DNA from 3 places in the Azospirillum sp. P4_B5 genome. Region 1 is predicted to be linked to each of the others. Evidence: predicted binding sites of a transcription regulator. Region 1 holds the regulator's gene; each other region holds the start of a gene.

Region 1 (3,270 bases):
TGCGTGGCATGGGGCGTTCCGCGCTATTCTGCGGATCATGGATTTCACCGACACCCAGCTTCACCGCTATTCCCGCCACATCATCCTGCCGGAGGTCGGCGGCGTCGGGCAGGAGGCGCTGCTGCGCGCCCGTGTCCTGGTCGTCGGGGCCGGCGGGCTGGGCGCCCCGCTTCTGCTCTACCTCGCCGCGGCGGGGGTGGGCACCATCGGCGTCATCGACGACGACACGGTGGACCTGTCCAACCTGCAACGGCAGGTCATCCACGACGAGTCGTCGCTCGGCGTTCCGAAGGTGGAGAGCGCCGCCGCCCGCATCCGCGCGCTGAACCCCGACGTGGCGGTGGAGGTGCACAAGGCGCGGCTGACCAGGGACAACGCGCTGGACCTGATCGGGCGCTACGACATCGTGGCGGACGGGTCCGACAATTTCGCCACGCGCTTCCTGCTCAACGACGCCTGCTATTTCGCCAGGAAGACGCTGGTGTCGGCGGCGATCCTGCGCTTCGACGGGCAGGTGTCCACCTTCAAGGCGCATCTCGGCGCCCCGCACCCCTGCTACCGCTGCCTGTTCCCGGAACCGCCGCCGCGCGGGCTGGTGCCGTCCTGCTCCGAGGGCGGCGTGCTGGGGGCGCTGGGCGGCTTCGTCGGCTCGCTCCAGACGACCGAGGTGCTGAAGGAGATCATGGGCATCGGCGAGGGCCTGTCGGGCAGCCTGATGATGCTCGACACGCTGCACGCCTCCTTCCAGCGCATCACGGTGCGCCGCGACCCGGACTGCCCGCTGTGCGGCACCCACCCGACCATCCACGATTTGTCCGCCCACTGAGCGGCGCTTGGGAGAGCCCTGACCCATGGAAGGTCCCGAGTCCCTGTCCATCGTCCTGTTCGCGGGCGGCTTCGACCGGGTTCACTACGCGCTGGTGATGGCCAGCGCGGCGGCGGCGACCAACCGCAAGGTCACGCTGTTCTTCACCGGCCGCGCCCTGAACACGCTGCTGGCCGGGGACGCGGACGGCACGCCGGGCTGGCACCGGCTGGACCCCGCCGACGACGGCAGCCGCCCGGCGGAGCGCGACGGTTTTTTCACCGCCAACGGGCTGGCCGGCTTCGAGGAGTTGCTGGAAGCCTGCGTGATGCTCAAGGTCACGGTCATGGCCTGCGAGATGGGCTTGCGCGCGCTCGGCCTGCCCGCAGGAGCCCCGCTGCGCCCGGACGTGCCGGTGAAGACCGGCGGAGTCGTCACCTTTCTGAACGACGCGCCGAAGACCGGCGCGATCCTGTTCGTGTGAGCGCCATGACCGACGACCACAGCCTGGTGATCGAACACGCGAACCGCTTCGAGGCGATCGCCGCGGAGGGTTTCGAGGGCTGGCCCTACCGGGACGCGCTGGCCCATCTGGCGCAGCATGTGACGGCGCATCCCGATCTCGCCCCGCGGGTAGCGCACGCCCTGCGCATGATGATCGGCTTCATCGAGGACAGCGACCCGGCGAAGCGCTTCGGCCCGAAGGTGGCGATCCTGCGCGAGGCGGTGGGGTTGCTGGAGGGGTAGGCAGCCCCGGGACGGGGTGCCCCCACCCTTCCCACGGCTTCGCCGCGGGCCCCTTCCCTCCCCCGCTTCGCAGGAGAGGGAAAATTGGTCCCCTCCCCCGCCCAGCGGGGGAGGGTTAGGGAGGGGGCAAGGACTGAGCCCGTTTGCGCAGGAAAACGCTCAGATGGACTTGCTGTCCAGCGCGTAACCCGCCGAGCGGACGGTGCGGATCAGGTCCATCTCGGTCTCCTCGTTCATCGCCTTGCGCAGGCGGCGGATGTGCACGTCGACGGTGCGCGGCTCGACATAGACGTCGTGGCCCCACACCACGTCGAGAAGCTGCTCGCGCGAGAAGACGCGGCCGGGATGCTGCATGAAATGGCGCAGCAGGCGGAACTCGGTCGGCCCCAGATGCACGTCGCGCCCGTTCCGGCGCACCCGGTGGGCGGCCAGATCCATGGTCACGTCGGCGAACTGCAGCGTCTCGTCGGTCATGCCGGGGGCCGAGCGGCGCAGCACGGCGCGCATGCGGGCGACGAGCTCGGTCGGGGAGAAGGGCTTGGTGATGTAGTCGTCGGCGCCGGAGTTCAGGCCGCGCACGCGGTCCGCCTCCTCGCCGCGGGCGGTCAGCATGATGATCGGAATGTCGCGCATCTTGCTGTTGCGGCGCATCTGGCGGCAGACCTCCAGGCCCGACATCAGCGGCAGCATCCAGTCGAGCAGGACGATGTTCGGCGTCTGCTCCCCGGCCAGCAGAAGGGCTTCCTCGCCGTCGGTGGCGGCGTTCACGCGGAAGCCTTCCTTTTCCAGATTGTACTTCAGCAGCGTCACGATGTCGGCTTCGTCCTCGACGACGAGGACGAGCGGCTTCAGCGCCGAATTCATGCTTGTCCCGCTCCCACTGCGCGTCTCGCCGTCACGCGGCATGTCCCGCTCCATCGTTATCCGGGCCGCCGTCCCGCGGCAATCCCCGTTCCACCGCCTCCGTCACCGATCCGCCCGGCTCGACCACGGCGAAGCTGCTGCCGTCGTTCTTCGGACGCGCCGCGCGCAACGTCGTCCCGACCACCAGATAGTGGATGGTCTCGGCGATGTTGGTGGCGTGGTCGCCGATCCGCTCCAGGTTCTTCGCCATGAACAGCAGGTGCGTGCAGGGCGTGATGTTGCGCGGGTCCTCCATCATGTAGGTCAGGACCTCGCGGAACAGGCTGGTGTAGAGGTCGTCCAGCTCCTCGTCGCGCTCCCAGGCGGCGATGGCGCGCTGGACGTCGCGCTCGATGTAGGCGTCCAGCACGTCCTTCATGATCGACTCGACCAGCCGCCCCATGCGCGGAATGGCCACCGCCGGGCGGACCACCGGCACCTGGGCCAGGGCCAGCGAGCGCTTGGCGATGTTGGAGGCGTAGTCGCCGATCCGCTCCAGGTCCGCCGCGATCTTCAGCGCCGACACGATCTCGCGCAGGTCCTGGGCCAGCGGCTGGCGCAGGGCGAGCAGGCGCACGGCCTCGGCGTCGATGTCGCGCTCGTAGGCGTCGATGCGCTGGTCGGCCTGCATGACCTGGGCGGCCAGCGCGACGTCGCGGCGGGCCACCGCCTTCACGGCGGCGTCCACCTGCGCTTCGGCGACGCCGCCCATCTGGGTGATCAGGTTGGACAGGCGCTCAAGTTCGTGCGCGAAGGAACGCACGATGTGTTCGTTGCTCATGCTTCACGTCCTTCGCTGATGGAGGAGTGGCGGC
Region 2 (3,270 bases), on a different contig from region 1:
GGACCGTGTCGCCGCGCTTCACCGCGTTGTCCAGCGCCTGCTGGGCGGTCTGCTGGCCCTGGAACGCCCGCTCCATCTCCTCCTGGATGATGTTGCGGATTTCCGGCAGGTTGCCCAGCCGCAGCCCCATGGTGTTCTCCGTGGTGGCCGTGCGGGTCAGCTGCTCCGCCGGCACCTCGGCGCCGGGGTTCTTGTCGTAGAAGCCCTCCTTCTTCGCCAGCTCGAAGCCCTGCAGCGTCACCGGGACGTAGCCGGTGTCCATGTGCCACTTGGCGTCCACTTCCGGACGGGCGAGGTAGCTGAAGAAGGCGGCGACGGCCTTGTACTCGTCGGCGGTGCGCTTGGGCGAGGTCATCACCCAGAAGGCGGCGCCGCCGATGATCGAGTTCTTCGGCGAGGCGATGGCGTCCGGCCAGTAGGGCAGCGGCGCGGCGCCCCAGGCGAACTTGGCCTCCTTGACGATGCGCCCGCGCAGGCCCGACGAGGCCTGGATCATCGCGCACTCACCCGACGGGAACAGCGAGTCCGCGGCGTTGTCGCGGCCGCCGTAGCGCAGCGCGCCTTCCTTCTGGAGGTCGATCAGCGTCTGGAGATGCTTCACGAAGAACGGGTCGTTGATCTTCAGCGTGGCGTTCAGCCCGCCGAAGCCGTTGGCCTCCGACGCGAAGGGCTTGTCGTGAAGCGCGCCGACCTGCTCGAACTGCGTCCAGGTCGGCCAGGAGAAGGTCATCGGGCAGGTCACGCCCGCCACCTTCAGCTTGCGCGCCGCGTCGGCCACTTCCGGCCAGGTCGCCGGCGGCTTGTTGGGGTCGAGCCCGGCCTTCTGGAAGGCGTCCTTGTTGTAGAAGGTGATGGTGGTCGAGCTGTTGAACGGCAGGGCCATCATCTTGCCGTCCTTGGAGCTGTAATAGCCCCGGACCGCCGGGATGTAGGCCGCGGCGTCGAGCCCCGACCCCGTCTCGCTCATCAGCTGGTGCACCGGCTTGATGGCCGGGCCGGCGGACAGCATGGTGGCGGTGCCAACCTCGAACATCTGCACGACGTGCGGGGCGTTGCCGGCGCGGAAGGCGGCGATGGCCGCCTGCATCGTCTCCGGGTAGCTGCCCTTGAAGGTCGGGTTGACCTGGACCTTGTCCTGGCTGTCGTTGAAGCCCTTCACCACCTGCTCGAGCTGGCCGCCGAGCGGCTGGGGCAGGCCGTGCCAGAATTCGACGACGGTCTTCTGCTGGGCGTAAGCGGCGCCGGTGAAACCGGCGGCGAGCGCGAAGGCGGCCGTCGAGACGGCGAGCTTGCGGCGGGTCAGCATGGTGGTCTCTCCCTGGAACCAATCGATTGCGTGATGTGCTGACATGCAGGGCGCGGGTTGCGGTCCCGCGACGGTCTTGTGAAGATTTGGTGACGTGTCCGGAACACGCGCGCAGGGGCGCGCCGCATCCGCTCCTCGCGGTTGCAACGTCGGTCCTGCGTAAGGCATGGAACGGGACTTAAGGCGGTGGCGGATGTTGCGCCGGCATTGATGATTTTCCTCCCCGCATGTGTGTTTCTTTTTTGCAAGCCTTAAGGATAGAGGGGGAGGCTGTCAATCAGCCGTACGTATCAGTACGGACTATCACCTTTACGTCATCTCTCGGGGTGCCATGTTTGGGCGAGCGCCCACAGCGCGGAGTCGTCCCGGCACAGGGACCCGGCCATCTGCGACAGGCTGTCCCCCATCAGGCCGGAGGAGCGCAGCAGGCAGTAGGACCGGCTCGGCGCCGACAGATAGAGCGACGCCGTCGGGGCCGCGACCGGCGGCGCGGGATACAGCGCGGCGGGCGGCGGGCAGTAATAGGGCTGCGCACCGGGGTTGTAGCCGGGCACCAGCCGGTCGAGGCCGGGCCGGGGACCGAAGACACAGCCGCGCTGGTCCCAGTCCAGGCTCGTCGTTTGCGCGGCGGCGGGCAGGACGACGAAGGCGGCCATCGTCATCCCCGCCAGACAACCGGCCAGCCGGCACCCTGCTTTGCGATGCATGCTTCCCTCCGATCCCAGGCCGCGCCCGTGGCGCACCCAGACCATGACGCCGGGGCCGGCGGGCCGTGAACGGCCCCGGCCTTCGAAGGAAGTATGCGCGCTCCATCGACGCCCGGCGCGGCGCCGATGGACGGGTCGGCGAGCGCAAGCGAGGACGGCGCTCTCTGTTCGTTCGGTGGGAAGGAGGAAAGGGGGTTCCCCGCCCCGTCACGCCGCGCTGCTGCTCTCGACCGGCAGTTCCTCGGCGCTCTCCGCCGCCAGCGGGACGTCCACTGCGAAGACCGAGCCCTTGCCGGGCACCGAGCGCAGCGAGACCGGCAGGCCCAGCAGCGCCGCCAAGCGCCGCACGATGGCAAGGCCGAGCCCCAGCCCGTGCCGACGGTCGCGGTTGGGATTGCCGAGTTGGCGGAAGTCGTCGAAGATCGCCGACTGGTCGGCGGGAGCGATGCCGATGCCGGTATCCCACACCTCGATGCGCAGCGCCCCGCCGCGCCGCCGCGCCGCCAGCAGCACGCCGCCCGACTCGGTGAAGCGCAGGGCATTCGACAGGATCGGGCGCAGAAGCTGCTCCAGCAGCACCGGGTCGGTGCTCACCTCCGCGTCCGCGGGGCGGACGTTGAAGCGCAGGGCCTTGGCGTCGGCCTCCGGCGCGAACTCGTTGAGCAGGCGGCCCAGCGTTTCGTCGATGGGGAAGGTCTGAACCTGCCTCCGGACCAGCCCGGCCTCCAGCTTCGACACGTCCAGCAGGGCGCGCAGGAGCGCTTCCGCCGCCTCGATCGACATTTCCAGCTTCTCGCCCAGATCGCGCGCGCCGGGATCGGTCAGGCGGCCCATCAGCAGATGATGGAACAGGTGCATGGCCTGGAAGGGCTGGCGCAGATCGTGACTGGCGGCGGACAGGAAGCGCCCGATGGCGGTGCGTCCCGTCTCGGCCTCCTCGCGGACCCGCTCGGCTTCGGCCTTCGCCCGCTCGGCCTCGGCGCGGGCGGCGGCCAGCGCGGCGGCGTTGGTGTCGGCGATGGCGGCGACCGCGGTGATCACCCCGTCCGCGTCGCGCACCGGGCTCAGCACCATTTCGCCGCGGGGAAGCAGGCCAAAGGCCGACACCGGGACCCCGGTGAGGACGACACGGCGGACCTGTGCCTCGACCTGGGAGACGATGGCCGCCGGAACACCCAACTCGGTCAGCTCCCGGCCGTCCACCTCCTCCGGCAGGCAGCCGAAGGCAGCGGCGAAAGCCTGATTGACCACGAGAAG
Region 3 (3,270 bases), on a different contig from region 1:
CGCGTCGTGGCAGAGCGCCGGGTCGCAGGTGAAGAAGGACAGGTCGGTGTAGACCTTCGCGGTGATCGGGTGGTAGTTGCCCGTCCCAAAATGGACGTAGCTGCGCAGCGCCTTGTTCTCGCGCCGCACCACTAGCGACACCTTGGCGTGCGTCTTCAGATCGACGAAGCCGTAGACCACCTGGGCGCCGGCACGCTCCAGGTCGCGCGCCCAGCGGATGTTGGCCTCCTCGTCGAAGCGGGCCTTCAGCTCGACCAGAGCGGTCACCGACTTGCCGGCCTCCGCCGCCTCGATCAGCGCGGCGACGATCGGGCTGTCCTTGCTGGTGCGGTAGAGCGTCTGCTTGATGGCGACCACCTGCGGGTCGCGCGCGGCCTGCCGAATGAACTGCACCACCACGTCGAAGCTCTCGTACGGGTGGTGGACGACGATGTCCTTGTCGCGGATGGCCGCGAAGCAGTCGCCGCCGAAGTCGCGGATGCGCTCCGGGAAGCGGGCGTTGAAGGGGCGGAAGACCAGATCCGGCCGCTCGTCGACGATGAGCTGGCGGGTGTCCGACAGGCCGATCAGTCCATCGAGCACGAACACGTCGTCGTTCGACACGCGCAGCTCGTGGCGCAGGAACTCGCGCAGGTCGGCGGCCATGCCGGCGTCGGTGGCCAGCCGGATGACGCTGCCGCGGCGGCGGCGCTTCAGCGCGCTTTCGAAGGTGCGGACCAGATCCTCCGCCTCCTCCTCGATCTCCATCTCGCTGTCGCGAAGGACGCGGAAGACGCCGTGGGCCTTCACCTGGAACGGCGGGAACAGCCGGTCGATGAACAGCATCACCAGCTTTTCCAGCTGGATGAAGCGGATCTCCGACCCCGGCAGGCGTATGAAGCGGTCGAGTTGCGCCGGCAGCGGGACCAGCGCGTCGAGATGCCGCCCCTTCACCGGCTCGTGCAGTTGCAGCGCCAGCGAGAAGCCCAGGTTGGGCAGGAAGGGGAACGGGTGCGCCGGGTCCACGGCGATGGGTGTCAGGATGGGGAAGATGTCATCCAGGAACTTGGCCTCCAGCCAGTCCTTCTCCCCCTCGGTCAGGTCCTCGGCGCCGACCACCATGATGCCGGCCTCGCGCAGGTCCTGCTTCAGGCTGCGCCACATGGTCTGCTGCGCGTTCATCAGCTCGACGATGCGCTGGTTCACCGCGGTGAGCTGCTGGGCCGGGGTCAGGTTCTCGGCGCTGGGGGTCTTCACCCCCGCGGCCACCTGCCCCTTCAGGCCGGCGACGCGGACCATGTAGAATTCGTCGAGGTTGCTGGACGAGATCGACAGGAACCTCAGCCGCTCAAGCAGCGGGTGGTTCGGGTTGGACGCCTCATCCAGGACGCGCTGGTTGAAGGCCAGCCACGACAGTTCGCGGTTGATGAAGCGCTCCGGCGCGTCCGCTTCAATGCAGGTCGCTTCCAAGTCCTGAAGTTCGGTCACAGCAGCCTCGGGCTTTTGCGTGATGGGTGGTGCCGCTACAGTCCGGTCGGGCCGGACCGCCCGCCGCGGTCGGCGGGCCAAGCAACCTACCCCAACTACGTTACGGTTTTGGGTCAGACAGCATAATACTGCCGTCACGATAATACCGCTGCGAAAACAGTCGCACCCCCCGCGCATCCCGCTGGGCCGCGATCCGGACAGGAAGGGACAGCCTCGATGAAGACCCTGTATCTCATGCGCCACGGCAAGTCCGCGTGGGACGATCCTTCCCTGGACGACCACGACCGCCCGCTGGCGCCGCGGGGCAGGAAGGCGGCCCGGCTGGTCGGCCACGAACTGAAGGACCGCGGAGCGCGCATCGGGCTGGTGCTGTGCTCCACCGCCCGGCGCGCGGCGGACACCGCCGACCGGCTGCTGGAGGTGATGGACGCGCCGGACATCCCTGTGGAGCGCGAGCGCGGCCTCTACCTGTGCGGAGCGCGGGTCCTTCTGGAACGGCTGCGCGACGCACCCGACTCTGTGTCGTCGCTGATGCTGGTCGCCCACAATCCGGACCTCCACGACCTCGCCCGTGAGCTGACCGGCAGCGGCGAGGAACGGCACCGCGCGGCGCTGGCGGAGAAGTTTCCGACCGGCGCCTGCGCGGTTCTTCTGTTCGAAGCCTCCCGCTGGGCCGACCTGGACAGCGGGGCGGGACGGCTGGCCGATTTCATCCTGCCGCGGAAACTCTCTTAACGCCCTTTTGCCAAATGGGGTATTTCAACCCCGAACCGAGCAGGCCCGGAACCGAGCAGGAGTCGCCCCCCGTGTCTTCCGCGCCCCAGAACAACGCGCCTCCGGGTGCAACCGCCGCGGTGTCGGCCACGGTGTCCGCCATGCGCGAGGTGGAGATGAAGCTCCACCTCGACCCGCGTGATCTTTCCCGCGTTGCAGACCTGTCCGCCCTGAAGGGCGCGGCGGAAGGTGCTCCGGCCGTCCGCAACCTGCGGACCGTCTATTACGACACGCCGGACCGGCGCTTGTTCCTGGGGGGCGTGGCCCTGCGGGTGCGGCAGGACGGCGACCGCTTCTTGCAGACGCTGAAGACCCTCAACGCCGCCACCCCCGGCGATTCGGCCGCCGTGGCCATCCGCAAGAAGTGGGATTGGACCATCCCCACGGCCGCCCCCGACATGACGCCCCTCGAAGCCGAGGGCGTGGCTGCCCTGGTGCCGGAGGACGCGCGGGCGGCGCTGGTTCCGCAATTCACGACGGAGTTCCGGCGCACCACCCTGCTCGTCCGCCCGGACGCCCTGACCTCCATCGAGGTGGCGGTGGACGAGGGCCGGATCACCGCCGGCAACGCCTGCGCCCGCATCAGCGAAGTCGAGCTTGAGCTGAAATCGGGCCGCATCGGCCGCCTGTTCGACCTCGCGCTGGCGCTCCAGCGCCGCGTTCCGGTTCGCATCGGGACGGAGAGCAAGGCGGAGATCGGCGATCGCCTCGTCACCGGACGCCTGCCCGCCCCCGCCCTGCCGGAACCGCTGGGCCTCACCCCGGTCACCACGGTGGCCGAGGCCTATCGCCACATCGTGCGGCACGGTCTGCGCCTGCTGCTCGCCAACGAGGCCTGCGCCCTGGCCGGGGGCGACGTGGAGGGGCTGCATCAGATGCGCGTCGCGCTGCGCCGCCTGCGCACCGCCATCCGTCTGTTCCGTCCCCTGGCCGGTGTGCCGGACGGCTGCCGAGCCAGGAACGACATCCGCTGGTTTTCCCGCCAGCTCGGCCCGGCGCGCGACTGGGATGTGCTGCTGTCCCACGGGA

What was found. The regulator PhoB, encoded in region 1, activates phosphate uptake and scavenging genes when phosphate is short. The targets are predictions, from matches to a motif close to TNTCATAAAACTGTCA.
Region 2: the regulator PhoB is predicted to act here: its motif matches at 1,375-1,390, upstream of ugpB (sn-glycerol-3-phosphate ABC transporter substrate-binding protein UgpB).
Region 3: the regulator PhoB is predicted to act here: its motif matches at 1,568-1,583, upstream of AC1DVI_RS06130 (RNA degradosome polyphosphate kinase).

The regions. Positions count from the first base shown of each region.
Region 1 covers NZ_JBFUHT010000001.1:177,612-180,881, reverse strand. The annotation lists gene AC1DVI_RS00870 (HesA/MoeB/ThiF family protein) at 38-826, shown strand; gene AC1DVI_RS00865 (hypothetical protein) at 852-1,289, shown strand; gene AC1DVI_RS00860 (hypothetical protein) at 1,295-1,552, shown strand; gene phoB (phosphate regulon transcriptional regulator PhoB) at 1,712-2,416, opposite strand; gene phoU (phosphate signaling complex protein PhoU) at 2,448-3,236, opposite strand.
Region 2 covers NZ_JBFUHT010000009.1:65,156-68,425, forward strand. The annotation lists gene ugpB (sn-glycerol-3-phosphate ABC transporter substrate-binding protein UgpB) at 1-1,306, opposite strand, end outside; gene AC1DVI_RS09620 (hypothetical protein) at 1,621-2,013, opposite strand; gene AC1DVI_RS09625 (PAS domain-containing sensor histidine kinase) at 2,221-3,270, opposite strand, start outside.
Region 3 covers NZ_JBFUHT010000006.1:19,171-22,440, forward strand. The annotation lists gene AC1DVI_RS06130 (RNA degradosome polyphosphate kinase) at 1-1,467, opposite strand, end outside; gene AC1DVI_RS06135 (SixA phosphatase family protein) at 1,684-2,202, shown strand; gene AC1DVI_RS06140 (CYTH and CHAD domain-containing protein) at 2,274-3,270, shown strand, end outside.